3 regions of the Cytobacillus oceanisediminis genome follow, and region 3 is predicted to be linked to each of the others. Evidence: predicted binding sites of a transcription regulator. Region 3 holds the regulator's gene; each other region holds the start of a gene.

Region 1 (5,273 bases), 290 kb from region 3:
CCAGCTTTGTTTTCGGGTAGCGTTTTTCAATTACCTTTTTGGCCGGCTTTGTAAATCTGTGCTGGATTAACTCGAAAGTTAATCCTTCCAGATTGATGCCTTCGAGTGATTTGCTTAACCTTTGAAAAAGTTCATGGTACCCTTCACGCCAATCATCATGCATGTAAATAGGCGCCACGATAAAGCCAAGCGGGTAGCCGGCATTGGCTACTTTACGGGCAGCTTCAAGCCGATCGTCGAATGAGGAAGTGCCAGGCTCAAAGTTTTTTATTACATAGCGTGAATTAACACTAAATCGGAATCGGGTTTTCCCATTATGTTTAGCATCAAGCAAATGGTCGACATGATGATACTTGGTGACAAACCGAAGCTGGCCATATTCCGTCTGGCCAATAAATTCAATTGTTTTTTTCAGGGAATGGGTCAAATGATCAATCCCTACGATATCGGAAGTACATGCAGCTTCAAATCGCGTAAGCTCCGGCTTTCTCTCTTCCATATATTTAGAGGCCTGCTCAAAGATTTCTTCAAGGTTTACATACGTGCGAATATATGGCTTGCTTCCAAGTGTAGTTTGCAGATAGCAATAATGACAGTGGCCCATGCAGCCTGTAGCAAGGGGAATGGCGTATTCTGCCGAAGGCTTGGATGTATCAAATTTCAGAGTCCGTCTAATGCCTACCACCAAAGTGGATTTCGCATTTCGGTATTTTTGCAATTCGTTATCACCTGGAATATTTCTGACCTGGTTATGTGATGTTGTTTCCCTAATTTCTAAGTTCATTTTTTCAAATTTTTCCTTTAGCTCTCTTCCCAGGGGATATTCAAGAGCTTGAGGTTCTATATAAACTAACTGAGGGATAAATGGCTTCATAGGCATACCTCACTTTATCAATTTGTCCTGCCAGCGAAAAATATCCGCTAAACCCTATGACTGTAGTATGAACCAAATGATCCACCAGCAAAAAAAGAAGATGGAACAATTATTTCCATCTTCTTTGGTCTTTTAAATTATTTTTATAAGCCGCATTTCAGCTGTGCATTACAGTTAGTGCAAGTATTGCAGCCGCCAATTTCTTTGACTTTTCCTTTACGGCATACTGGGCATGTATTGCCGACTTCCGAACCGATTGTTACATCGGTTGAACGCAGGTCGCTGATTGTATCAACCAGAACTACATGCTGCTTTGATTTTTCTTTTTTGACTGTATCTGTACCTTCAAAGCTGTTCTCTTCAGCTTTCAGCGTTAATACTTGAGAATCGCGTGATCCGTCTACATAGACTGTGCCGCCCTTTGCACCGCCGCGGTATAGGCGTTCATACACTTTCTCAACCTGTTCAACACTGTAGCCCTTCGGTGCGTTTACTGTTTTACTGATCGAGCTGTCGATCCAGCGCTGTATCACACATTGAACATCTGCGTGAGCTTCTGGAGCCAGATCCATCGCTGCCACAAACCATTCAGGCAGATTATTCGGATCTGCATCCGGATTGCGGTCTAAATATTCCTGAACAATATCTGCCTTCACTTCAATGAACTTGCCTAAGCGGCCGCTTCTGAAGTATGAGAAGGAGAAATATGGTTCAAGACCTGTAGATACTCCAACCATGGTACCTGTGGATCCAGTAGGAGCAACAGTCAGCAGATGTGAATTACGGATTCCGCTTTCTAAAATGGATTCACGGATATCCTCTGGCATTTTCTGCATGAAGCCTGTTTCTGTAAAAGCTTTGCGCAGGCGATTTGTTTCTTCAGGATTATCACCTGTTAAGAATGGGAAGCTCCCTTTTTCCTTCGCAAGCTCTACAGAAGCTTTGTAAGCTGTTGTTGCAATGGTTTCGAAGACTTTGTCAATCAGCACATTGCCTTCTTCAGAACCATATTCTGTTTCACAATAGATCAGCAGATCATGAAGCCCCATAACACCAAGACCAACACGGCGCTCGCCTAATGCCTGCTTTTTGTTTTCTTCAAGGAAGTATGGAGTAGCATCTATTACATTGTCCTGCATACGTACTCCTACTTCAACAGTACGCTTCAGCTTTTCAAAGTTAACGGTCTTATTTTCCTTATCTGCCATTTCTGCAAGGTTCACTGCTGCAAGGTTGCAGACAGAATATGGTGCGAGTGGCTGTTCGCCACATGGATTTGTTGCTACAACCCTTTGTCCGTAAGCCTGTGCATTGGTCATGTCGTTGGCATTATCAATAAAGAAAATACCTGGCTCTGCTGAGTATGTTGCACAGATATTAATCAGGTTCCAAAGTTCTTTCGCTTTGATTTTGCGGTGAACACGGACTTTATAGCCAAGTTTTCCCCATTCTCTGACGTCACCGACTTTATGCCATTCTTCGTTGTAGGTTTTCATGGTATCAGCATCATATGATTCAACATCTGGGAAGCGAAGCTCATATTCTGCATCATTTTCAACTGCATCCATAAATTCTTTTGTCAGGCAGACTGAAATGTTTGCCCCAGTAAGGAATTCAGAATTATGAACACTGTAAGTACCGCCAGTCTCCAGTTTTTCTTCAGCATCCTTTATGATTTTATCACTGAACCCGCCATAGCCAGGAATGCTCTTGTAATTAATAATACCCTGGTACATGGCAATTTCCTGTTCAGTAAATGGAGTGAATTTTAATTTTTCTTTAGCATATTTTTTTATTGTTTCATCATTTGTATTTTCAAGAAGGAATCGTAGGATTCTTGGGTTTTGCATTTTCGAGATGATGAATTCGATAATGTCCGGATGCCAGTCCGCCAGCATAATCATCTGAGCACCTCTGCGGGAACCTCCCTGCTCCACAAGGTGTGTAAGCTTCGCAATATCATCAAGCCAGGATACGGAACCCGATGACTTGCCGTTTACTCCTTTAGCCAGTGTGTTGCGCGGTCTTAGGGTCGAACCGTTTGTCCCAACTCCTCCGCCTCGGCTCATGATTTCCATTACCTGCTTGCGGTGTTCGGAAATTCCTTCACGGGAGTCCTGTACGAATGGCATTACGTAGCAGTTGAAATACGTAACATCTGTGTCGGCACCCGCTCCATACAATACGCGGCCAGCCGGAATGAAATTCAAGTTTTTCAATTCCTGATAGAATTTTTCAAACCATTCTTTTTTCTTTTCTTCGGTTTTCTCAACAGATGCCAGGCCTGTTGCGTTACGCTTGGCGATTTGCTCATAGAAGATTTCAAGGGGCTTCTCGATTACATCAAGAGGCTTTGTAATAATGCCTGTTCTCGATTCTTCCGGATCATCCAGCACTCCTCTGTAATCTTCCTCTACTAAAACTTTGGCTGTCTTGTTTTCCCAATCGATATCCTGGATAAAGCCCAGGCCCCGTGCAGGAAATTTCGGATCCTCTTTGATGGTGAGGACAACGAAGTCACCATTTGTGAGTGTTACTTTTTCGGTGTCTTTGAAAGTGTAGCGATCAAGCATAACTAAGCGGGAAACACCTTTGTGGGTCATTTTCATATCTGGGGTTACAGGATGAACCTGAGGAAAGAGACGGATGTCCTTGTTTAAACGATCAATGTTCAATTTCATTTTTTGTCCTAGAGCAACAGACATTGTTACAACTCCTTCTAAATTCAATTATCAATTAATGTGTAAGCATTTGGGCAGATAGAGTAAATCTATCTGTTTTAAAAGAGTACCCTAAAGTTACCATACCTCAAACCCCAAAATCAATATATAGTGTCCTAAATATTTTCGACACCACTACATATTGTGTCAGGTTCAGCTAAATGTGATTTTGTCAAACTTAAAATATACTAGAATTTAAAGAAAAACAGAGTTAATAGCCGATTTCCGACAATTAACGATAAATTTTAACATATTTTGAAGCTTGCACTTTTACAGGGTAACAATTGGAAAATTATTCATTAAAAAAAGAGAAAAAGCGACTCAGCCGCTTTTATCTCTTATAGTTCCAGTCATCACTTTCATATCGCTCTTTTGCGATTTTTTGTACATATGCCATTTCTTCATCTGTAAGCTTGTAAGGTTCAAGCTCAATATTTAAGCCTTCTTCAAATCCCTTTTTGAAAGCTGTTTTTGCTTGATCCAGGGTAATTTTTTCAGTTGTCAGCTCATTTATGGCAACAGCTTTATTTTTAAAAGCTTTTTGCATTCTCTCTTTGACTCTGTCATTCGGATACTTGAACAAGCTGAACAGCTTGTCTTCATCCAAATCAAGCAAAATGGAACCATGCTGAAGGATTACGCCTTTTTGCCTTGTTTGTGCACTCCCCGCCACTTTACGGCCTTCTACAACAAGTTCATACCAGCTGGGGGCATCAAAACAAACAGCAGATCTTGGATTTTTCAGAGAGTCCCTTTCTTCAGCTGTCTTTGGGACTGCGAAATAAGCTTCCATACCAAGTCCGTGAAAACCTTTTAAAATCCCTTCAGAAATGACTCTGTACGCTTCTGTAACTGTATTCGGCATTTCGGGGTGGGCTTCAGGAACGATCACACTGTATGTGAGTTCATGTTCATGAAGCACTCCTCTTCCGCCTGTAGGCCTGCGGACAAATCCCAATCCATGCTGCTTTACAGCTTCCATATCTATTTCTTTTTCAACCTTTTGGAAATAACCGATTGAAAGAGTGGCTGGATTCCAGCCGTAAAAACGGATGACTGGTGGCATTTTGCCCTCACTGTTCCAGTCAAGCAATGCTTCATCCAAAGCCATATTAAAAGAAGGTGACCCCTCCCCTGAATCGATAAATCGCCAAACTTCTTTAGTCATATGTAGCCCTCATTTTCAGATTCTTTAACTAGTCATTTGCGGTTAATAGTCTACCAAAATTCCAGTGAAATTTAAAGCAAGTTGAATTTCCATAACAAATTTAACAGATTTCCTTTACTCCTATTAGGAAAGGCTTATATAATATTAGTTGGCTTACCTATGTGTGAAAGGAGAAAGACATATTGGAAACACTTTATTTCATTCTAATCATTTTGGGTGCAATCATTACCTATTCCGTGATAACCTGGTTTTATCAGCGCCGAATTGTTAAAACGCTTACGGAAGACCAGTTTAGGGAAGGCTACAGAAAAGCCCAATTAATTGATGTACGTGAACCAAATGAATTTGAAAACGGCCATATTTTAGGTGCCCGCAATATACCGCTTTCACAAATGAAAATGCGCATGAAAGAATTGCGTCCGGACAAGCCAGTCTACTTATATTGCCAAAGCGGCATGAGAAGTGCAAGAGCTGCCCAGTTTTTGCATCGTAAAGGCTACAAAGACCTTTC
Region 2 (5,273 bases), on a different replicon from region 3:
CTTTGTCTAGCCAAACAGGTGTTAGATTTTTAAATGCATATTTGAGAGCACACTCAGACCACTGCGATTTGCCGGTTTCCTCTTTTTCTCTGTAATGCCTACCCCATTCAAAAATCAAAGAAGCAATTACTTCATGAATACTCGCTTCATCTAATCGAGTATCCATATCAAAAAAAATGCTTGGTGGTAAAGGTGGCAGCCCTGGTGGTTGAGGAAGTGTCATTTCTATTCTCTTATATTCAGCAAAAGGTTCAGGTTTCGGTGGCTTTTTACATGGATGTGATATTTCAACACTTGCATCTACGCAAGTGTTTATTAAGGGTATTTTTCCTTCTATTTCTATCTTGCACTTATTATCCTTCATTAAAATTTTCCTCCTTTCTTTCGTTATAAATACAATATGATTTAACTTTTCGAGTTGATTGGACAAGATGAAGATAATTTTTTCATTTTCCCCAAAAAAAAGAAGGCAAAAAGCCTTCCATTAGGGTTACCATTTTGGTAAGTTGGGTATAGAAGATTAATGGAACTTAAATTGTCCCTGACCTTCAAGAGCATTAGGCTCTTTAACGCTTAATTTAGTCTTGTCCTTTTTGTCTGTAGAAACAACTACATCAGCATCAAGATTATCCACCAAAGCATCAAAGACAGCTACAATGCCATGGTTGCCGCTTGCACCGAAAGAGATTCCGCCTCTTTTGGTTTCAATAGCGCGGTATTGTTTCCAGTAATCAATATCCAGATCCCAGTTTACTTTTCTAATAGCTTCCCAGATAACATCTTCGTCTTCGACTCCCAGAATGTATCTGCAGTAGTTTACAAACTTTGCGATAGCCTGGATTGTATAACTCTTTTCAGTGATATACTTTCCTTTTTCGTTGATATCAGCCGGTAGATTCCTAAAGATATTATCGAAGGTTTTATTTGCTGATTCCTTATAAGACTTATAATTCTTCTTGGTAATGCTGTCTCGATTATGCTTCAGCAGCTCTCTGAACATAGATTTTATGCTGGCATAAATAGATGTTAGCAAGATTGTGTTTGGATTGTTCTTTTGAATGCTCATCTTATCGTATTCGACGCCATAGTGTACCAGATACCTATTTTCTTCAGCTAATTCTCTAGCCATCCTGGAAATAGGATCTGTCTGAGCCAAGCGGATTGTAGCGGATCGCGATGGACGCTGTGCTAAATTGTTAGTGTCATGGAATAATTGCATCTCTTCTTCTTCGGAAAGGTTATTAAATATAACTATAGGGATGACCATTTCTTTAAGGTCATTCATCTGCTGAGTTAATTCCGTAATTTCTTCCTTATCTTTTGTTTTATTAATCCTGCCTTGAAGAATCCTAATCGCTTCATTAATTCCATAAAATCGATGCTGGCCATCATTTATGGAAAGTTTACTTTCCCGCGTATCTATAGCCACTTTGTGAGTAGCCTCATCGTAAAAGATATGTCCTCTGGCAGTTACCGTAATACCAGGGAAAAACCTCATTTTAGTAGGGTCTTCAACCCAATCTAATGTGTATCTACCAATTTTCCTAACTTTTCTTTGATTTAGTTCACGCTGGACATCTGGAAAGACAGTTAAAAACTTTATTAAATCCTTAAACGGAAGAACTGTTGAAAATACTTCCTTTCCAAATTGTTTCCCCTTAATTCCGCTAATTGTTGCAAAATGGTTTAGTTGTAGATCGTGATTCATTTTATTCTTTACCATTTCTTCCACTTCGTGCATTCTCTCCTCAACATACATTCCCCTAAACCTCCATATTTTGTCTTAGATGTAGATTCCAAATCAACCATCTTTACCCCTATTGTTATAGTGATAAACCAAAATATGAAAGTTTTGGGGGAAACTTAGTATTTGTTTTTAACTTATTCAAATGCCTGGTCTATTAAATCGCGATCATCGTCTTCAAACATGTGGGTATAGATTTGTGTAGTCTCCATTGATTCATGCCCCAAGGCTTTCTGAACCCCTCGTATATTCTTTGTCTTTTTAAATAGGTATGTACCAAAACTATGACGTAGACTATGGGGAGTCATGTCTTTTCCGTATGCTTTCGCATATTTCATCACCATTTTTTGAATCGTATTTTTGCTGATGGGATTTACTTTTCCGGCATACTTCGTCAAAAAGAGGGGCTCGTTCGGTCCTGAAGCGGCTTTAAAAACATTTTGTCTAATTTCTAAATAATCACGGAGATATTCCTGGGTTTGCTTTGGAAAGAAGACAATATCCTCTTTTCCTCTTTTGCGGTCCACAAGAAGCTTTCTTTCTTCTACATTTATATCCTTCAGGCGAAGACTGATTAATTCACCGACACGCAATCCACTACCCAGCAATAAAGATACGATAGCAGCATCCCTGGAACGGTTAATGTTCCAGTAAGCTCTTTGCATCTTAGATAATTCTTTAACCTCTCCATTAGATGATAACGCACCTTCTCCATATCCTACCATAATAAAATCCTGGAAGTCGGTAAGTTCCTGGTTCCGAAGGATATTACTCTTCAGCTTTTCAGCTTTTGCTTTGGCTGAGGTTTTCTTCATGGAAACTTTCGTATTCTCCATAATGTTTTTTGAAAGGTATATAGAACCCGTTTCTCGATTCGTATGGGTGTGCAGAAATTCAAATAAGTTTCGCAGGGCACTTATTTTCCGGCTGATGGTTGAATCCTTATTCTTTGTTTTGTAATAACGATTCCCTTTATTGTGGGAATCCTGCCTATTCTTCAAATAGGAGCGGTAATGGGATATATCCATTTCAATTAGACGTTCTATATCTTCTAAAGTTATCTCCATAATACTGTTTTTCCCAGGCACAATGGAATGCCACATCCATTCTAAAAAGTCCTGTATGTCTAAAGCATAGGAAAGAACAGTTGTAGGAGTTAAGGAATCCAGACTGATCTGGATGTATTCCGAAACGTAATACGGCAAAAGAGGTCGAAGCTGTTCTAACTTTTCATAGTCTTTCTCACGTTGGATCCTCATATTTTTTCACCTCAACTCTATTTTATCTGCCAAATTTTAGCGTTGCAAGAACAATCGTTCGATAAAAAATACGAGTTCTGTCCTCCTTTTTTTCCATGAAAAAAATCTTCTAATACGGATTGACATTCTAATATCTAAGGGTTGTATTGATTGAGCACCAAATCCGGATGTGGCACTACATATAGTGTCTTTCGGTTTAGTAATCAATTATTCACTCACTGCTTATGGCCAGCCCATCAGCGTGTAGATAAGGAAAAACACATCTAAGGAGGAACCGTTTTGTCTGCTAAAGTCATGAAGTTTGAAGTTAAACCCCAATTTGTAAGTGAGAGTTTCATCAATCGGCTCAGAAATCAGCAGCCGCCCGTAAATGCCATTTCAGAATTTACGTTTTACCGTACTTATTCCCGCTATGAGGAAGCATTAAAACGGAGAGAAACGTGGCTGGAAGCAGTTGTCCGTTCATCCGAATACAGCATCAGCCTGGCGATTGAACAATTGCAGCGTGTAGGTCTTTATGAAAAAGAAATTCATTTGCCGATGTTTATCGAAGAAGCTGAAGAGCTTATTGAGGCTCAATATATGCTCGAGACATTCGTATCGGGACGTACGCTTTATACTGGTGGTTCCATTGCCTCTAGGCTATATCCTCTATCCAATTTTAACTGCTCCGGTGCAGTAATGGACTCACTTAAAAAGTTCGGTGAGCTTTTTTATCTTCTAATGGTAGGAACGGGATTTGGTTTCCGCGTAACAAAAGAAGATGTAGCTAAGCTTCCGGCAATCCGACAGGATATTGAAATTGAGCACAAACCTTACGAGCCAAGACCGAAGCATATGCGTTATGAAGAATCTGTTCTTCGGTCATCTGGCGAAACAGCTACTTTGCATATTGGTGACTCGAAAGAGGGATGGAGACAATCCATTGATTTCTTCTTTGAGTTATTAACGAAGAAAGTTTATTCAAACGTAAAGAAGCTGGTGATCATTTATGATTCAATCCGTGAAAAGGGAAGCCGCTTAAAGACTTTTGGAGGAACTGCTTCCGGATGGACAAGCATGCATAACATGTTTGTGACCATTGATAAAGTGATCCATGACCAGCTGGATGAAAGAATTGCCCCAATCAAAGAAGGGAAACTTCGCCCTATTCATGTTATGGATATCTCAAATGCAATAGCCTACAATGTAGTTTCAGGTGGCGTAAGAAGGTCTGCACAGGTATGCCTTTTCGACCATGATGACAAGGAAGTTTTATTCGCTAAATATGGCCTGAACGGTCTTTACGGACATAAGGCAAAAGAAGGCTATGATAAGCTGAAGAAAATGTCCAACGATGTTCCGGAAATGGAATTCATTTTTGATGAAAATGTCGTAGATGAAGAGGGCAATCAGATTCCTTTCGTTCCTGGACGATACCACTTAGAACATCGCCGTATGTCTAATAACTCCGCTTTATACTTCAAAAAACCATCCCGCAAACAACTCAAACTAATTGTTTCCCTATTGAAATTCGAAGGAGAGCCGGGCTTCATTAATGGTGAAGAAGCTCTAAGACGCTTCCCTTGGTTTAAGACTGTGAATCCTTGTGTTGAAATTCTTCTTGATGATAGAGGTCTTTGTAACCTATCCACAATTCCAGCTATCAACCATGTTAAAGACGGGAAGCTGGACAAGGAATCCCTTTTAAAAGCTGCTCGCATTTCAGCAAGAATCGGTGTCCGCATGACAACAATCGATCTTGAACTTCCGGAATGGGATGAGATCCAGAAGAAACACCGCTTAACAGGCTGCTCTTTAACTGGATGGCAGGACATGAAGGAAGCGGTTGGAATGACAGACGAAGAAGAAAATGTACTTCTTGAAGAGCTTCGTGCTGTCACGAAAGCCGAGTCCTACCGTTATGCTGACTTCTTAATGGTGCCAAGACCTAAAAACGTTACTGCAGTTAAGCCGGAAGGCACTCAAAGCTTGCTTGCAGGCGGAGTTTCTTCAGGTCTTCATGCAGCACATAGTCCTTACTATATTCGCCGTATTCGTGTATCAGCAACTGACCCTCTTGCAATGGCAATGGAGTCAATGGGCTTCAAGCTGGAGAATGAAGTTGGCCAAGGAATCACCTATACTGATCCTGCAACTGGAGAGGTAGTAACAACGGCTGTTTCCACGAAAGTAGCTTCTTTCTATATTAAATCCCCATCTAAGCGCACGAAGGACGACCTGACTGTTGAAGAACAGTTTGATACGTACTTCCGCTTCCAGAAGCATTA
Region 3 (5,273 bases):
TTGAAAGTAAATTACAATACATGTGCGACAAAACATTATTAGTTTATGCAGATGAAGATATACAGCTGCAGAGGCTGATGCAAAGAAATCAGCTTTCCGAGAAAGAAGCAATGGCAAGAATCCATTCCCAAATGCCTTTAAGAGAAAAGAAGGCATTGGCCGATGCTGTAATCGATAATAATGGCAGAATTGAAGAAACAGAGAAACAATTGTGGGATATTTTAAGAAAATGGAATGCTATCTAAGGGCCTGTGACAGGCTCTTTTTTTTGATCCATTTAATACCCAATTAGTATGACAAAAATAAACATTATGTTTCTGTATTTAGGCCATTCCCCCATAAATCCTGATGAAAGTAAGGAACTTATATTTCTGAATTGTTAAACATTAAAAAATCCGCATTTTATTCATCACAAATGATGTTTAATATGTTATACTAATTACATCTTAGGGTAACAAAAAGTATAACACTAATGCGGAAGGGGCCGTAACATGAAGGCGAGAATAGCGATTAATGGTTTTGGAAGAATTGGACGAATGGTTTTTAGAAAAGCCATCCTTGATGAAAATCTTGAAGTAGTTGCCATAAATGCAAGTTATCCAGCTGAAACTTTGGCACACTTAATTAAATATGATACAAACCACGGACCATTCGAAGGAAGTGTTGTTCCAGAAGACAATGCTATTGTAGTGAACGGCAAAAGTGTTCAGCTTGTCAGCAACCGGAATCCTGAAGAACTTCCGTGGAAAGAATTGAACATCGATATCGTCATTGAAGCTACTGGAAAGTTCAATTCACGTGATAAAGCAGCTCTTCACCTTGAAGCCGGGGCTAAAAAAGTAATTCTTACTGCTCCTGGAAAAAATGAAGATGTGACTATTGTTATGGGCGTAAATGAAAGCGCATTAAAAATTGAAGAACATGATATTATTTCAAATGCATCATGTACAACAAACTGCCTTGCACCTGTTGCAAAAGTCCTTGATGAACAATTTGGAATTGAAAACGGACTTATGACCACAGTTCATGCATATACAAACGACCAAAAGAATATTGATAACCCGCACAAGGATTTACGCCGGGCACGTGCTTGCGGACAGTCCATAATCCCGACTTCCACTGGTGCCGCCAAAGCTTTGTCGCTGGTATTGCCTCACTTAAAGGGCAAATTGCATGGAATGGCACTCCGTGTCCCAACGCCAAACGTTTCTTTAGTTGACCTCGTGGTGGATTTAAAGCGCGACGTTACAATAGAAGAAGTGAATGCGGCATTTGCAACTGCTTCACACGGATCGCTGCACGGTATCCTTGATATTACTGACGAACCATTGGTTTCAATTGATTTCAACACAAATGAACACTCTGCCATCATTGATGGATTATCTACAATGGTAATCGGCACCAGCAAAGTGAAAGTACTTGCATGGTACGATAATGAGTGGGGCTATTCTTGCCGCGTTGTAGACTTAACAAAATTTGTTGCACAGGAACTTTTCCAGGCATCTGCAGTAAAAATTGGTTAATAGCCAGTTTCTCTTAATATAAAACTACCCATACCCTTAAAGCCTGCCATTCCCCGGCAGGCTCCTTTTATTGGACAAATTTAATCCTGAGAAGGACAAAGTCTTCAAAAATTTTGCCAAAAAAAATGTAAAACAATGTGTTGCAAAAAGAAATTAAACAAAGTATACTAATCCTCGTGAACTTCTCCGAGGTTTTGGTATGGTAGCTACTTAAAGGGTTAGGACCTCTCTGGACTAACTTTCCCCCGTGGTAGTTATGGACCAGTTTAAATCTGGAATTTCATTAATTAATAGCTTAAAAGTTTAAAGGGGGAAATTTGAATATGGAAACTATGGGTCGTCACGTAATCTCAGAACTTTGGGGATGCGATTTTGAAAAGTTAAATGATATGGATTTTATTGAGCAGACATTCGTAAATGCTGCATTAAAATCTGGTGCTGAAATTCGCGAGGTTGCATTTCATAAATTTGCGCCACAGGGTGTAAGCGGAGTGGTTATCATCTCTGAATCTCATTTAACTATTCACAGCTTCCCGGAGCATGGCTATGCCAGCATTGATGTATATACGTGTGGAGATCTTGACCCTAACATCGCTGCAGACTTTATTGCAGAATCGTTAGGAGCTCAAACGCGTGAGAATATCGAAATTCCTCGCGGTATGGGTCCAGTTCAAGTTAAACAAGCTCAAGTACTTTAATAACAGAATGAACTTAGGCAATCCAGAGGTGTATTGAATACACCTCTTTTTATTTTGCTTTAATACACTACCACTGCCTTTAGTATCTTCCGCAAAAATAGTACAATAAGGATACATAATAAATAACGGAGGAAAGAGGATGTCTATTTTCAGGCAGCTTGCCAGCCGCTATAAAAAGCAGTGTGAAACAAATGAAAACCACTCTGATCCTGAGCTCACTACAAGATATTATAGAACCAATACAGCTCAAATGATGCAAACGATTGAAGATTTATTTAAAGCAGACCCAAATGTGAACATTCTCAGCACTTCCAGAGAACGCGGCGAGATAGCAGCAGAAATTAAGAAAGATAAATCTTGTTTTGCCATTGTCACAGTCGTGACTGTCAGGCCTTTCGAAACGGCTGTAGATATCAATATCTCAACTGAGCAATCCTCTCCGGCAGGTGTCCACCCAATCCTTAAGAGAGAAGTTCTTTCCATTTATGAAAAGGTGAATAAACGGCATGATTTTCTCGGTTCTGCAAGAAACGCAGATAAATAGTTGTACTTGTACTGACAACTCCTTTTTTATAAGATAAGAGTAACAAATAAAATTCGGTAATTGGTCTAACGCCAGCAAAATAACTTACTTATAAAAGAATTCGGAGCTGATTGTATGAGATGCCCTTCATGCCAAAACAATAATACCCGTGTTCTCGATTCCCGTCCTGTTGATGACAGCAGGTCCATTCGGCGCAGAAGGGAATGCGAGAAATGCGGATACCGGTTTACGACTTTTGAAAAAGTGGAAGAAATTCCTTTAATCGTTGTGAAAAAAGAAGGCACCAGAGAGGAATTCAGCCGGGAAAAAATACTGAGAGGCCTTATTAAAGCATGTGAAAAGAGGCCGGTTGCCCTAAAGGACCTGGAGGACATTACTTTTGAAGTGGAAAAAGAGCTCCGCAGCAACGGTGTCTCCGAAATAAAAAGCGATGAAATTGGCGAAATGGTCATGGACAGGCTCGCAAATGTGGATGATGTGGCATATGTTCGTTTCGCATCGGTTTACAGGCAATTTAAAGATATCAATGTTTTTATTGATGAACTCAAAGAATTAATCAAAAAAGAACACTCTTAAATCAGGTCAGTTGCCGCTGTCCCTGGTTTCGAAATAAATAGTTTGATGGGCTGAAGGATTCTTTGGCTCTTTTTTTACGGTATATGTTTTTGATAGTAATCAATGTAATAAAGATTCTTAATAGAAAAAGGTGAATACCATGGCCCAGCATTGGCAGGAGATGCTCCCCATTGATCGATATACAGTAGCAGCCAGCGGGCTTTTGCATGATTATGATCGAAAAGTGCTGACGCTGTTATACCAGCCGCTCATTGGCTCTTTGTGCTTCAGTTTATATATGACATTATGGGCGGAACTTGAAGAAAATCGGCTATGGTCATCTTCTAATTCTCACCATAGTTTAATGAATTTCATGGACTTGGGGCTCAAGGATATATATGAAGCCCGCCTCAAGCTTGAGGGGATAGGACTTTTAAAGGTATACGTAAACAAAGGTGAAGAGACAAGGTCATTTATTTATGAACTGCTTCCCCCGCTGACACCTGAACAATTTTTCCTTGATGGCATGCTCAATATTTACCTTTATAAGAAATTGGGCAGAAACCAATTTATGAGGCTGAAACGCTTCTTCTCAGACCAGAAGGTGAAGACAGCCACAGGGTATGAGGAAGTAACCAAGGCTTTTCAGGATGTATTTCAATCAGGACACCCCGGTTCTTTTGAGATTGACGATGAAGTGGTGCAGATGATGAATGAATCAGAGGTGGAAGGGTATATTGGAAGGCAGGAGCAGGAAGGTATTCAAATCGGGAATGAAGATTTTAATTTTGAACTGCTTCAGGCAGGGCTGAATGAATCACTAGTACCAAAAAAGGCTATTACAGTTAAAGTAAAGGAATCCATCAGCAATCTTGCCTTTTTGTACGGAATCGACCCTATTCAAATGAAAAATATCGTCATCAGCGCTGTAAATGAAGATAATGAGATAAACATTGATGAGTTGAGAAAATCTGCACGGGACTGGTATCAATTCCAAAACCAGGACCAGCTGCCATCCCTAATTGACAGGGTTCAGCCTGCCATCCATCAGACTCATAAAAAACAGCCTGAAACGCAGGAAGAAGAGTTGATCCGTTATTTGGAAATCACCTCACCAAGGCAGCTGTTAAAAGATATATCAGGAGGGGCAGAGCCATCTAAAGCCGATCTGCAGATCATTGAAGATGTCATGTTTCAGCAAAAGCTTTTGCCAGGGGTAATTAATGTGCTGATTCAATATGTTATGCTCAAAACAGATATGAAATTGACCAAAGGCTACGTAGAAAAAATAGCAGGCCACTGGGCTAGAAAGAAAATAAAAACACCCCAGGAAGCTATGCTTTTAGCTAAGAAAGAACACCGGCAATACCTGGATTGGGCGGAAGGAAAGAAAGCAGCCAGCACAACTGGAAACAAAAAGAAGCCGATCAGGACAGAGATGCTTCCGGACTGGTTTGATGAAAAAAGCAGTGCATCCGCCAAAAAGAAAGAGCCCCAGCAGCAAATAAGCGAAAAGGATCAGTATGAACTGGAAATGAAAAAAAAGGAGCTTCATGAAAAATTAAAAAAACTGCGTTCACAGGAGGTGACTGATTGATGGAGAAAATTAATGAAACATTAAGGCGCCTTGCGGGCAATGAAGGTTTTCAAAAAAGGTATGAATTGATGAGAAACCAAACGCTCAATCACCCTGAAGTGAAGGCTTTTATCCAAACTCATCGGGATGAATTAACATCCGAGATGGTTGAAAAGAGCCTTAGCAAACTCTTTGAGTATACACAGCAGAGCAAGGAGTGCAATAAATGTCCGAGCTTGGAGGGCTGTGTGAATTTTATGCAGGGCTATCATCCGGAACTTGTGATTCAAAGAGGATCGGTCGATCTGAAATATGATAAGTGCCCGCGCAAGGTCATGCACGATGAGAAGCGGAGAAATGAAAAATTAATTCAGAGC

What was found. The regulator NrdR, encoded in region 3, represses ribonucleotide reductase genes. The targets are predictions, from matches to a motif close to AACACNATATATNGTGTT.
Region 1: the regulator NrdR is predicted to act here: its motif matches at 3,726-3,743, upstream of IRB79_RS21590 (vitamin B12-dependent ribonucleotide reductase).
Region 2: the regulator NrdR is predicted to act here: its motif matches at 3,175-3,192, upstream of nrdJ (ribonucleoside-triphosphate reductase, adenosylcobalamin-dependent).

What each region holds. Positions count from the first base shown of each region.
Region 1 is NZ_CP065511.1:4,299,452-4,304,724, forward strand. It holds gene splB (spore photoproduct lyase) at 1-874, opposite strand, end outside; gene IRB79_RS21590 (vitamin B12-dependent ribonucleotide reductase) at 1,018-3,579, opposite strand; gene IRB79_RS21595 (lipoate--protein ligase family protein) at 3,926-4,762, opposite strand; gene IRB79_RS21600 (rhodanese-like domain-containing protein) at 4,945-5,273, shown strand, end outside.
Region 2 is NZ_CP065512.1:139,251-144,523, forward strand. It holds gene IRB79_RS27580 (hypothetical protein) at 1-364, opposite strand, end outside; gene IRB79_RS27585 (DNA sulfur modification protein DndB) at 521-1,759, opposite strand; gene xerS (tyrosine recombinase XerS) at 1,882-3,003, opposite strand; gene nrdJ (ribonucleoside-triphosphate reductase, adenosylcobalamin-dependent) at 3,283-5,273, shown strand, end outside.
Region 3 is NZ_CP065511.1:4,585,662-4,590,934, reverse strand. It holds gene coaE (dephospho-CoA kinase) at 1-245, shown strand, start outside; gene IRB79_RS23045 (glyceraldehyde-3-phosphate dehydrogenase) at 492-1,523, shown strand; gene speD (adenosylmethionine decarboxylase) at 1,847-2,221, shown strand; gene IRB79_RS23035 (hypothetical protein) at 2,361-2,765, shown strand; gene nrdR (transcriptional regulator NrdR) at 2,880-3,341, shown strand; gene IRB79_RS23025 (replication initiation and membrane attachment family protein) at 3,481-4,917, shown strand; gene dnaI (primosomal protein DnaI) at 4,917-5,273, shown strand, end outside.